3 regions of the Alkaliphilus flagellatus genome follow, and region 1 is predicted to be linked to each of the others. Evidence: riboswitches for the same ligand, from Rfam matches in the RefSeq annotation. Region 1 holds a riboswitch; each other region holds the start of a gene.

Region 1 (4,089 bases):
ATGGAATGAGCGGAGTTTCAGCGGAGTGCGTACTTTTCACGAAGCGGAAGAAAGTTATAAAATGGCATTGCTAGTTGCTCAAATATTAAAAAAGTCGAAGGCATACATCGGTGGAATATGTTTGAGGTTGGCATGGCTATATAGAGAAGCTAAAAGTCCAAGAGAAGAAGAATTTTTAAATTATACATTAAATTTCTTCCAAAATGCTTATCAAACAGAAAGATTGGATGCAGCAGGTCTGGATGAAGTATCTTTGGCCTATTTAAATGGTGAATTAAATAGAAGGCTTGGAAGACAAAGAGAAGCTATTAAATGGTATAGTGTAGCATTAGATCACCCCGATATTAAAACAAAACGACATATTCAATTGAAAGCTAGAGAGCAATGGAGATTAGCAAGGGAGCAATATGGTCATGAAAAAGATGGAGCCAACTAAAGCTATTATTTATTATAGTAAAATAGTAGTTAATAATATAGTTCTTTATGTCGCATCTTTGAATGAAGGACTTGTATCAATTGGAATTGATCAAAGTGAAGAGGATTTTATTAGAAGTATAAAAAAAGATTTTCCTATGTATCAACTTTCGTATGATAAAGAGGAAAATGCAATATACATAAATCAGTTATACGAATATTTTGAGGGTAAGAGAACAGAATTTACGATTCCACTTTATATGGTGGGGACCGATTTTCAAAAAAAAGTATGGAATGCATTATTAGATATACCCTATGGTCAAACTATAACATATAAAGATTTGGCCTATAGTATTGACAATCCTAAAGCCGTAAGGGCTGTTGGAGGAGCAAATAATAAAAATAGAATTCCTATTATTATTCCATGTCATAGAGTAATAGGGGCTAATAAAAAGTTAGTAGGTTACGGTGGTGGGCTGCATATTAAAGAAAAATTGCTAAATGTTGAAGGAATAAAAGTTGAATGTGAAAAGGTGGTAGAATAATACCACTTTTATTTTTTTGCAATTTAGGGTCATAGAATTGGTATCTATCGGATAAATATAATTGAGATAATGAAAAAAGAAGGGGGAAGACAATGGAAGTTACTAAACTAAATCCAATTATTTTTATTCCTGGTTTAATGGGATCTATTGGCGGAGAGATGTTAGGATGTCAAATTGAGTGGGGCTTTGGTGTGGCAAGTTGGTTTTATAAACCATTTTTAAAAGAATTAGAGAAATTAGGATATAAATTAAATGAGAATTTATTTGTTTGTTATTATGATTGGCGAAAAAGCTGTAGGGAAATAGTAAAGGAGTTTTTACAACCTTTAGTATTACGGGTAGAAGAAAAGCATCCTAATCAAAAAGTTGATTTATTATGTCATAGTATGGGTGGAGTGGTAGCTCGTACTTATATTCAAAGTATAGAATACTCCTATAATGTTAGAAATTTAATGTGCTTTGGAACTCCTAATAAGGGAAACATTGAAGCCTATCATTTGTGGAGTATTGGAAAACTAATGAAGAAAACAGATACCGAGAAAGAACTATTTGACATTATACGCAGAGGATACATTTGGTTACTTACTAAAATACTAGATATACCTTTGGGGACAGAGAATATTGAAAAATTACATGAGAATTTTCCAGGATTACGAGATTTAATACCTACAGATGATTATGGGAAAATATTATGCTGTAAAATCGACAATGATTACCACTATATTCCAAGAGAATATACACTTTATAATAATTATTTACTAAATGAGCTAAATAAAAATATAGATACATTAAATAATCGAGTTAAAAATCTATATTGTTTTGTTGGGACTAACAAGGAAACAGATAAGGTCTTGCTACTAGATACAGAATTATTATTTAAATATAAAAAAGCATATGTTATAGGATCATTGAAAACAAAAGAAGGGGATGGGACGGTAACGGTTAATAGTGCAACTATAGATAATGCAGAAACATTTATAATGGAAGGAAGTCATAGTGGAATTTTATTAGGTTCTATGGAATATCTTGCAGACATATATAATTTAGATCGTTCATTATTTAATAAAGGTTTTGTAGAACCTAAAGTATATCCATTAGGGATAATATTAAAAAAATATATTAATATAGAACTGAAAAACGAAAGAGATATAATTGGTAAATTTATAGATGGAAAATTTATTACAGAGTATGAGCATATTTGCCAAGAGTTCGGAAAAGATTATTTGTGGCTTATGTTAAAACACGTACCTAGTGGTGAATATATTTTAGAAACATCTGGACAATATAAAGAAGATCATAATATTTTTGTAATAGGCTCTAGGATAGAAGAAGAATTAACAGAGAAAAATGTACGAAAAAAAGAAACTGATAGACTGTACTTTTCCTTTAAGGTATGAGATTAACAAAAGAAGCATAGCATAAAAAAGAATTGAAAATATTCCTCTTTTTTGATATCATTAAGGCAATCTAAATATTGACGGTGCTCAATTGAGCTTAAAAGGGAAAATGGTGAAAATCCATTACAGCCCCCGCTACTGTAAGTGATGATGAAACAGCGATATACCACTGGTATTGACCGGGAAGGTGCTGAAGTAAAATGATTCACGAGTCAGGAGACCTACCAAGTTTTAGCACATGCAGCCTTCGGAGGGATAGGTGAAATATTAGTGTGTTTATAATCCCTTACCCTTTGGTGAGGGATTTTTTATATTATAAAAAACAGGGGTCGCAAGGGAAAGAATTCAACTTGCGTAGTTATGAGGGTGTTTGGACAGCTTTGCTGCTTTTTTATATTTAAAATGTAAGTAAGAAACTATAAGAGGAGGATGTTTTTATGAGAAAATCAAAAGCAACTATATTTTTAGTAGTATTAATGCTATTGACAACCTTGCTATTTGGTTGTGCCAAAGAACAAAAAGAGAATTCACAGGGGGATGTAGGTAACAATATAGAGAATACAACCTATCCTATGGATATTGTAGATGGATTCGGAAATTCTGTAACAATAAAGAAGCAACCAGAAAGAGTCGTTTCGATTGCGCCTAGTCAAACAGAAATTCTATTTGCTTTAGGATTAGAAGATAAAATTGTAGGAGTATCGGATTTTTGTGATTATCCTATAGAAGCCCTAGAGAAAGAAAAGGTAGGTAATGCCTTTGCAATAAATGTAGAGAAAATATTAGAGTTAAATCCAGATGTAGTATTTCTATATAACGAAGCCCTTCCTGAGTCTATAGAACAAATAAAGGCAAGTGGAATAGCGGTAATGTTATATTCGCCTGAAACAATCGATGAAATTTTTAATAACATATTACAATTAGGTGAAGTAATGGGTGTAGAAGAAAAAGCGGAACAAATAGTAAGTGGAATGCAGGAAAAAAGAGATAATATTGTTAATAAAGTTAAGAATGAGAAGAAGGCAAGAGTGTTTTATCAAGTTTGGGACGAACCTTTAATGACAGCTGGTGAAGGGTCATTCATAAATGAGTTAATCACTTTAGCTGGTGGAGAAAATATTGCAGCTGATGGGGATGGAGCTTATCCTCAATATAGTGTTGAAGCTATGGTGGAAAAAGATCCTGAGATTTATATAGCACCAGCTCATACTGCTGAAAACTTCACTTTAAATCCTGAGCAAATGAAAGAATTAAAAAATATAATAAAATCTAGACCAGGTTATGATGTTATTACTGCCGTTAAAAATGATAAAATAGAGTTATTAGATCCTAATATAGTATCAAGACCAGGTGTTAGAATAATTGAGGCCTTAGAGCTATTCGCAAAGGCTATACATCCAGAGGTATTTTAATAATATATTCCAGCTATTTTAATGGGAATATATATGGAGGCAGACTGTCTATGGAAAAGCATAATTATTTAAAAATATTTCCACTACTACTAATGACATTGATGATAACAATATCTATATCCTTAGTTATTGGAGTGGCTAATGTAACTATTATTGATAGTATAAAAATCATTTTAAAAACCATTCCTATAATAGGAGATTATATTGATGTTTCAAATATACAAAAATCTCATATTGCGATTATACAAAACATTCGACTACCAAGGGTATTACTTTCTTTTCTAGTTGGATATGGGTTATCAATTGTAGGCGTAGCTTTTC
Region 2 (4,089 bases), 120 kb from region 1:
TTCCCATTATTTTAAACCCTCCTTTTTTCTTAGTAGATAAAGAAAAAATGGTGCTCCTAGGGCAGACATTATTATTCCTACTGGTATTTCAATAGGGGCAAAGAGGATTCTAGACAATGTATCGCAGATCATCACTATAGATGCACCGAAAAATATTGTCCCGGGAAATAAATACTTATAATCGGAACCTATGAATAATCTCGTCATGTGAGGAACTATAAGTCCTACAAATCCTAATAAACCTACCACACTTACAGCACTACCCGCTAATAATGAAGATATTATTATAAAAACAAACCTTGTTTTTTCCACACTTACACCTAAACCCGTGGCAACTTCATCGCCCAGCATTAATATATTTAACTTATCAGGTAATAATAGTAGGAAAAACATACCGACTATAGCATATGGCAAAATAATATTTACATCTTTCCAAGTTATTGCAGATAAACCTCCTACCATAAATCCTAATACCCCATGTACTCTGTCTGGAAAAAACGTCATAAGTCCATTTATTCCTGCACTTAGTAATGAAGATACTGCAACTCCAGCTAAAACTAGTCTTGTCGGCAATACTCCCTCTCTCCAAGCCAAACTATATATAAAAAGAGTAGCTAAAAGTGCTCCTAAAAAAGCACCTATAGGAACTAAGTAATAATATTGCGGAAAGATTATTAATATTATAAGTGCCATCAGTCCTCCACCCGATGACACCCCTATAATATTAGGACTTGCTAGAGGATTTCTCATTATACCTTGAAGAACAGCCCCAGATAAAGATAAGCAGATGCCTACTAATGCACCTACTATTGTACGTGGAAGTCTTACATTCCATATTATTTGATAGTTAACTGTATCTTTTTGATAAAAGATAGCTTTAATTATTTCTACTGGGGCTATTTTTACAGCTCCATTACCAACGCTTATGAAAAAACTTGCAATAAATAATAATATAAAGATTATTAATACTATAATTTTACGAGGTTTTTCTTCTTCCATACCTACTGACATAAAATTTCTCCCATATAATTAATAGTTTCTCTTATTTAACTAAATCTGTATAAAGATGTTTTGCTAACCCTTCATAAGCCTCTGCATATCTATGATTTGCTTTAAACATATAAAGATCCTTTGGTAAGAAAATATATCTACCTTCTTTTACTGCCTTTAAGGAAGCCCATGCTGGATTTGATTCTACATCCTTTTTAATTCTATCCAATACCGCTTCCATATCACTTCCTGTTGTTTGGACGAATATAAAATCTGGGTCTTCTTCTATTATTTTTTCTAAGCTAAAGTTTTTATCATCTAAAGTATTATTGGATGTATCTGCAATATTAGTTGTATGAAGATCTTTTAACATTTCACCTAAATAAGCATCTGATCCTCTAGCTGTTATACTTTTTGCACTGGCCATCATTATTAATACTTTATAACTCTTATCCTTTGGTGATTTTTCTATTATCTTCTCTATATCCTCTTTAACTTGCAAAGCATTTGCTTGGTAAAGATCTTCTCTTTCATTTAATGCAGTAAATAACCTTACAAGTTTAAAGTAATCATCCTTTACAAAAAAGTCTAAGGCAACAACTCCAATTCCATTATCCTCTAATATAGGAACTATCTCCATTTGAATTTTAGAGTTGCCGTTTAAAATTACTAAATCTGGCTTTAATGATAATACCTTCTCAAGGCTTATTGCTCCTAAAGTCCCTACTATTTCAGCATTTTCTGTTCCCTCTACTATCTTATCCGCCGATTCTTCTATTCTACCAACTACAGTACCTCCATTTTTAGCCCAAATTTCTAAATATGAATTAAAAAGAACTACTACTCTTTCCGGATGCTTATTTAGTGTGACTTGCTGATTTCTACTATCAGTAAAGGTAACACTGTCTTCACCTATCTGTACTCCATACTCCTCTAACATATTTTTCTCTAGTTCATTTACTACCTCCTTATCCTTGCTAGGTTCTACATTATTTGCTTGGTTTGAACATCCTGCTATTGTAGATATTGATAATGCTAACAGTAATGCTAATGCTGCTACTCTTTTTTTCATTTTTCATCCTCCAGTTTGTAGTTTTTTCCCTGGTGGAGGGTAATAAAAAATCCCCAACCGTATAAGTTAGGGATATATCATGCACATAGAAACATTAAGTGCAAAAAAGCAAAAGTCTCCCCTTCCCACCGAAGGTTACTTAATATAAACTATTAGGCAGGTCTCCTGACTTGTGGATCATCCTACTCTCAACACCTTCCCAGATATAATCCAGTGGCTAAGTTGATTTCGTACACACTTACAGTAGCGGGGGCTGTACCGGATTTTCACCGATTTCCCTATTAATCTTACAGAACCTAATGTTTCTTATTTAGTTTTCATTCACTATGTTATCATACAATGGAATTTTATTCAATAAAGTTTCTTTAATAATGTACCAAGCTTGCAATAAAATACATTCTATAGGTGTTATGATGTCCTCTATGAAGAATGTGTTGTTCTCCATTTTATTATTATACTAAGCTTACAATCAGCTAGCTTTGCTGAAATTTCGTGTCCCATTTGTTCGACTAATTCTTTTGTTATAGCCAATCCAAGTCCTGTGCTTTTACCACTTCTTGTGGGGTCAGCTGTAAAAAAACGTTCAAATAGATGGGCTATATCTTCCTCACTTAAATTCCGTGCGACATTTGTAAATGTTGTTGTAATATAACCTTCATACTCCTTTAAAGAGATATACATAAACTCATTTCCATACTTTAAAGCATTCTGTATTAGGTTTGAGAAAATTCTTTTTACTGCATTTTCATCAGCAATAACCAATGATACTTTTTCATCTATATCAATAATAGGCTCTATCTCTTTAGTTAAAAAATCCTTATAGAATGATGCTATTAAATCACACATTATATTATTTATATTTACAGATTTAAGATCAAATTTATATTCCTTACCTTCCAGTCTTGATAAATCATAAAAGCTAGATATTAAACTTTGTAATGACTCAGCTCTTCTTTTAACTATATCTGCATATTCTTTCTTTTCATGGCAAGGTAAGCTATCTTCCTCCATAAGCTGTATATATCCCATTATTGATGTAAGTGGTGTCCTCAGATCATGTGATATATTTGCAATAGCCTGTCTAAGTTCTAAATCCATCCTCTTATGTTCAATTTCTGATTTTTGTTTTTCTTCTAAGGTTTTATTTATTTCCGAAGCTAAATTTTTCATCTCTTTATTAGAAAAAGTAAGTAATATTTTTGAATTAGTATTAGTCTTATTGATTCTACTTAGTTGATTAGTTATATTCTTAACTTCGTTATGTGATAAAATATAAAGAGTGACAAATACGCCACATATAATTATAAGAAAAATAATAGTTAATAGTTGCATAAATGTCACCCTCCGTTTTACTTAATCTCTTTTTTATTAAAGTATAACATACTTAAAATTGTAAATACTACTGTAAATCCGATACCTACTAAAGTCGCAAAACCTAAAGTATTGCTCGCTACAGTGTCAGCTTTTATATTGGATAAGTTTGTTGTAATAAGAAACTTATTAATATTCATAAGTTTTGGAGACACAATTACTGAAAGTAGACTAATAATATTACCAGTCATAGAGAATACTCCGAAGTAAACAAAGCTAGATATTGTATTGTTTTTAAATACAATTCCTAGAAAAGTGCCTACAGATATTCCTCCAATCCATAGTGGGAGTGCTACTAGTAATCTTAGTGAAAAATCTTTAACTATATCTATTGAAAAGTCCTTACCAAGCCCAAACAGCATTGCTCCACTTCCTAAAAAGACAGTTAGTATAATAAATGCTGCTATAGTAGATAGAACAACTGTAGCAATTATCTTTGATAAAACAATTCTGTTTCTAGGTATACCAAATGATACAGCATTTTTCAAAGTCAAATTTTTATTTTCTTCACTTGTAACAATGTCAATCATCATTAAAACTAGAAATAGTGGTAAATTAATTGATTGAATACCTATATACATTAATTCTGAAAGATCCATATTAGCATTAACACTTGTGGCCTTCATCAATATATTAAGTAATAATCCTAAACCGGA
Region 3 (4,089 bases), on a different contig from region 1:
TTTTTTAGGGGCAGACCCTGCAATATTTCCTGCATCTATTTTAGCTTCTGATATGGGAGGATATCTTTCTGCGATAAAAATGGCTGAAAATCAGGAAATTGGTCTTTTCGCAGGTTTAATATTAGCTTCTAGTTTAGGTACAGCTGTTATTTTTACTATACCAATAGGGGCTGGACTTATTCAGAAACAAGATTATCCTTATTTTACAAAGGGAATATTAGCAGGACTTTTAACTGTTCCTATTAGTGGATTCGCAGGGGGCATATCTATGGGCTTACCAATAGCAACATTAGTTAAAAATCTTCTGCCTATTATTTTTATTGCACTTCTTTTAGGGATAGGATTAAGTAAATGGCCTCAAAAAATGATTACAGGATTTTATTGGTTTAGTAAGTCAATTGTAACCTTAGGGACATTAGGTCTTGTAATTTCAATTATACAAAATGTAACAGGAAAAATAATAATAACAGCTATGGAGCCTTTTGAAGAAGGGCTTAAGATTGTTGGAAGTATTTCTATTATTTTAGCTGGGGCTTATCCTATGGTGCTTGTCATGACTAATGTATTTAAAAAGCCTTTGGCAAAAATGGGTAATGTTTTAGGCATATGTGATAAGGCGACAACAGCTTTAATTATGAGCTTGGCAAACAATATACCGGGGTTTGCTAATATGCACGATATGCACGAAAGAGGAAAGGTAATGGTTTCGGCCTTTGCGGTAGGTGGAGCCTTTGTATTGGGTGGACAACTGGGATTTGTTGCAGGAATAGATAAGTCTATGCTTACACCTTTTATTGTAAGCAAAGTTGTTGGTGGTGTAGGGTCTATAACTATAGCATATCTGATTACAAAGCCAAATCAAAAAAATATATCTAATTACGAGGAAGAAAAAATATTGGAGTTAGCTATAGAATAAATGTGATCTGTGTGGAGGAGGTAGTATGCTAGTTATTGTAGAAGGTTTAAAAAATGCAATAAATTTATTACTATCCTTTGATAAAGAAATATATAATATTATAGGATTATCACTTTATGTATCTTTAACGTCTACTTTAATTTCGAGCTTTTTGGCGATTCCCATTGGCATACTCTTGGGAATAAAATCTTTCCCTATAAAAAAAATGGTAATACGTAGTCTATATACTATGATGAGCCTACCTCCAGTAATAGTTGGACTAGTTGTATTTTTATTGATATCAAGAAGTGGACCACTAGGAAATTTAGGTATAGTGTTTACGCCGATGGCTATGATAGTTGCACAGGTCTGTTTAGTAACTCCTATTATTACAGGAGTTGTCTATAACGGAACAAAGGAAAAGGGTGAAGATATACAAAATTTGGCCTATACATTAGGAGCGAATAGAGTACAAACCCTTATTCTACTGATTAGAGAGCTTAGAGTTAACATTTTTTCTGCAATTGTTACAGGATATGGTAGGGCCATATCAGAAGTTGGTGCTGTAATGATTGTAGGTGGTAATATAAAGGGACATACGAGGGTTATGACTACTACAATTGCGATGTTAAGGAATATGGGAGACTATGAAACAGCTATAGCTATAGGTATAGTTCTATTATTAATATCATTTATTATTAACTCCATATTATATAGACTCCAACAGGAGGATTAGGCATGAATTTACAAATTAGTGGCTTGCAGAAAAATTATGCAGGACAATGTGTGCTTAATATTGATAGTTTAACAATAGAAAAGAGGAGTTTTTTAGGGATTATTGGTTCTAATGGTGCGGGAAAGAGCACATTAATTAAAATTATTGCTGGACTAGTAGATGCTAGTTCAGGCTTTATTAATTATGATGGTGAAAAGGTTTCTCATAGAATACAGCAAAACATGACATTGGTTTTCCAAAAGCCATATTTACTAAGAGCAACGGTTTTTAATAATATAGCTTATCCTTTAATTATAAGAAACATGAAAAGGGATGATATACTAACACGAGTTAAGGAAGTTATGAAGTCTATGGATATTGAATATCTACAGAACCAAAAAGCATGGACATTATCAGGAGGGGAAGCGCAAAAGGTAGCTTTAGCTAGAGCAATTGTAATTAAGCCTTCTCTTTTATTATTGGACGAACCTACAGCTAATATTGATCCTAGCTCGGTTTTAGTTATGGAAGAAACTATAAAGAAATTTCATCAAGAAAATAAGTCTACTGTAATTATAATTACCCATAATCTTCAACAAAGTAAACGACTTTGTAAAGAGGTGGCCTTTATGAATGAGGGTCAAATTGTAGAGATGGGTGAAGTAGATAATATTTTTAACGATTGTAATAATCCTTTGACTAAAAAGTTTATTGAAGGAGAAATATTAATATAAAAATACCAAAGGCTTGAGCTCTTGGTACTTTTTAACTTTTTTTAATAGATAAATCAATGACATGGAAAGTTGTATGAGTTGTACAAATTGAGAAATCTATACTAGGTTGACAATGATATTATAACTAAACTATAATAAGTGTATAATATAAAACTAAATAATTTCAAGGTGCTTTGTTTATAAAGTTAAAAGGGAAAGAGGTTGAACTCCTCTACAGCCCCCGCTACTGTGAGCAGGTATGAAATCTTCGTATCCACTGGGAAACTGGGAAGGGAAGAGAGTAAATAGATCTGCAAGTCAGGAGACCTGCCTTGAAAAGGAAAGAATCACAGCTTCGGAGGGAAGTATGGAAGGTTCATCATATAATCATATCTAACTTTACCTTATCTGATGAATTCAACACATAGACGCTCTATGTGTTTTTTTATTTTCCAAGACCAAAGAAAAATAAAATCCTAAAGGAGGTGTCAAATTGGCTAAAAATATTATGCTTCAAGGAACTTCCTCTTCAGTTGGTAAAACAATACTAACTGCTGCACTATGTAGAATTTTTAAGCAAGATGGTTTTTCGGTAGCACCTTTTAAATCTCAAAATATGACATCAAATTCATTTATAACTAAAGATGGCAAAGAGATTGCAGGTTCCCAAGCTATACAGGCAGAAGCGGCTGGAATTGAAGTTACAGTAGAAATGAACCCTATCTTATTAAAGCCCACCAGTGACAGAAAAAGCCAAGTAATAATAAATGGGGTTTTAACTAGTAATATGCCAGCTTCACTTTACCAAGAGAAAAAGACAGAACTAAAAAAGGTAATAAAGAATGCATATGATGTTTTAAGTAGTAAATTTGATCTTCTAGTAATTGAAGGTGCAGGAAGTCCAGCAGAAATTAATTTAAGTAAAAATGATATTGTAAATATGGGGTTAGCAAACTTAGTAGATGCTCCTGTTATTCTTATCGGGGATATTGATAGGGGAGGAATTTTTGCTTCTATATATGGAACTATTATGCTCCTTAATGAAGAAGAACGAAATAGAATAAAAGGATTTATTATAAACAAATTTAGAGGAGATTTGGAGATTTTAAAACCAGGCATAAAAATGCTAGAGGATTTGGTGAACAAGCCCTGCTTAGGTGTAATTCCATACTTTGAAATTAATATTGAAGACGAAGATAGCTTGGTTGATCCTGAGGCAGCCGGTAGAAGAAAAGATATTAAAGAGAAATCCAGTGCAGAAGATTATAAAAAAATAAAGGAATTAGAATATGATAAGCTGGCTACTACTGTTAGAGAGAATATTGATATAGAAAACATTAGAAGGATTATGGGGATTAATAATGGACAGTAGCATTTTATTACTAATTGTAGTCGCATTAGACTTTATATTAGGTGATCCACCAAATTGGCCTCATCCAATTAGGTGGATAGGATTGAGTATAAGTAGATATGAAAAAATCATCAGAAAAAGCGGATTAAATTTAAAGATAGGAGGATTTATATTAGCTTTACTATCTTTAACTACCGTTTTGACTGTGTCTACATTAATACTTAAAATAACTCAGCTTATACATCCATTATTTGAAACCATAATTACAATATATTTACTCTACACTTCTATAGCTGCTAAATGTTTAGATGTGGAGGCAAAAAAGGTACACAAGTCAGTGTATAAAAAAGATATAGAAAAAAGTCGAAAAATGCTATCCTATTTAGTTGGAAGAGATACTTCCCAATTAGACTTT

The links. A riboswitch is a leader RNA that binds a small molecule or an ion and turns the genes downstream of it on or off. The one in region 1 is predicted to bind cobalamin.
Region 2: another riboswitch for cobalamin. It lies ahead of KQI88_RS03640 (ABC transporter substrate-binding protein); the one in region 1 lies ahead of KQI88_RS03030 (ABC transporter substrate-binding protein).
Region 3: another riboswitch for cobalamin. It lies ahead of KQI88_RS16805 (cobyric acid synthase); the one in region 1 lies ahead of KQI88_RS03030 (ABC transporter substrate-binding protein).

The regions. Positions count from the first base shown of each region.
Region 1 covers NZ_JAHLQK010000001.1:667,201-671,289, forward strand. Annotated here, with positions in the region: gene KQI88_RS03015 (DUF2225 domain-containing protein) at 1-436, shown strand, start outside; gene KQI88_RS03020 (methylated-DNA--[protein]-cysteine S-methyltransferase) at 414-959, shown strand; gene KQI88_RS03025 (lipase family alpha/beta hydrolase) at 1,052-2,356, shown strand; cobalamin riboswitch at 2,421-2,596, shown strand; gene KQI88_RS03030 (ABC transporter substrate-binding protein) at 2,794-3,768, shown strand; gene KQI88_RS03035 (FecCD family ABC transporter permease) at 3,819-4,089, shown strand, end outside.
Region 2 covers NZ_JAHLQK010000001.1:792,021-796,109, reverse strand. Annotated here, with positions in the region: gene KQI88_RS03650 (ABC transporter ATP-binding protein) at 1-7, opposite strand, end outside; gene KQI88_RS03645 (FecCD family ABC transporter permease) at 7-1,011, opposite strand; gene KQI88_RS03640 (ABC transporter substrate-binding protein) at 1,043-2,062, opposite strand; cobalamin riboswitch at 2,201-2,377, opposite strand; gene KQI88_RS03635 (sensor histidine kinase) at 2,483-3,394, opposite strand; gene KQI88_RS03630 (ABC transporter permease subunit) at 3,412-4,089, opposite strand, start outside.
Region 3 covers NZ_JAHLQK010000007.1:86,720-90,808, forward strand. Annotated here, with positions in the region: gene eutH (ethanolamine utilization protein EutH) at 1-916, shown strand, start outside; gene KQI88_RS16795 (ABC transporter permease) at 942-1,631, shown strand; gene KQI88_RS16800 (ATP-binding cassette domain-containing protein) at 1,634-2,344, shown strand; cobalamin riboswitch at 2,494-2,672, shown strand; gene KQI88_RS16805 (cobyric acid synthase) at 2,817-3,695, shown strand; gene cbiB (adenosylcobinamide-phosphate synthase CbiB) at 3,685-4,089, shown strand, end outside.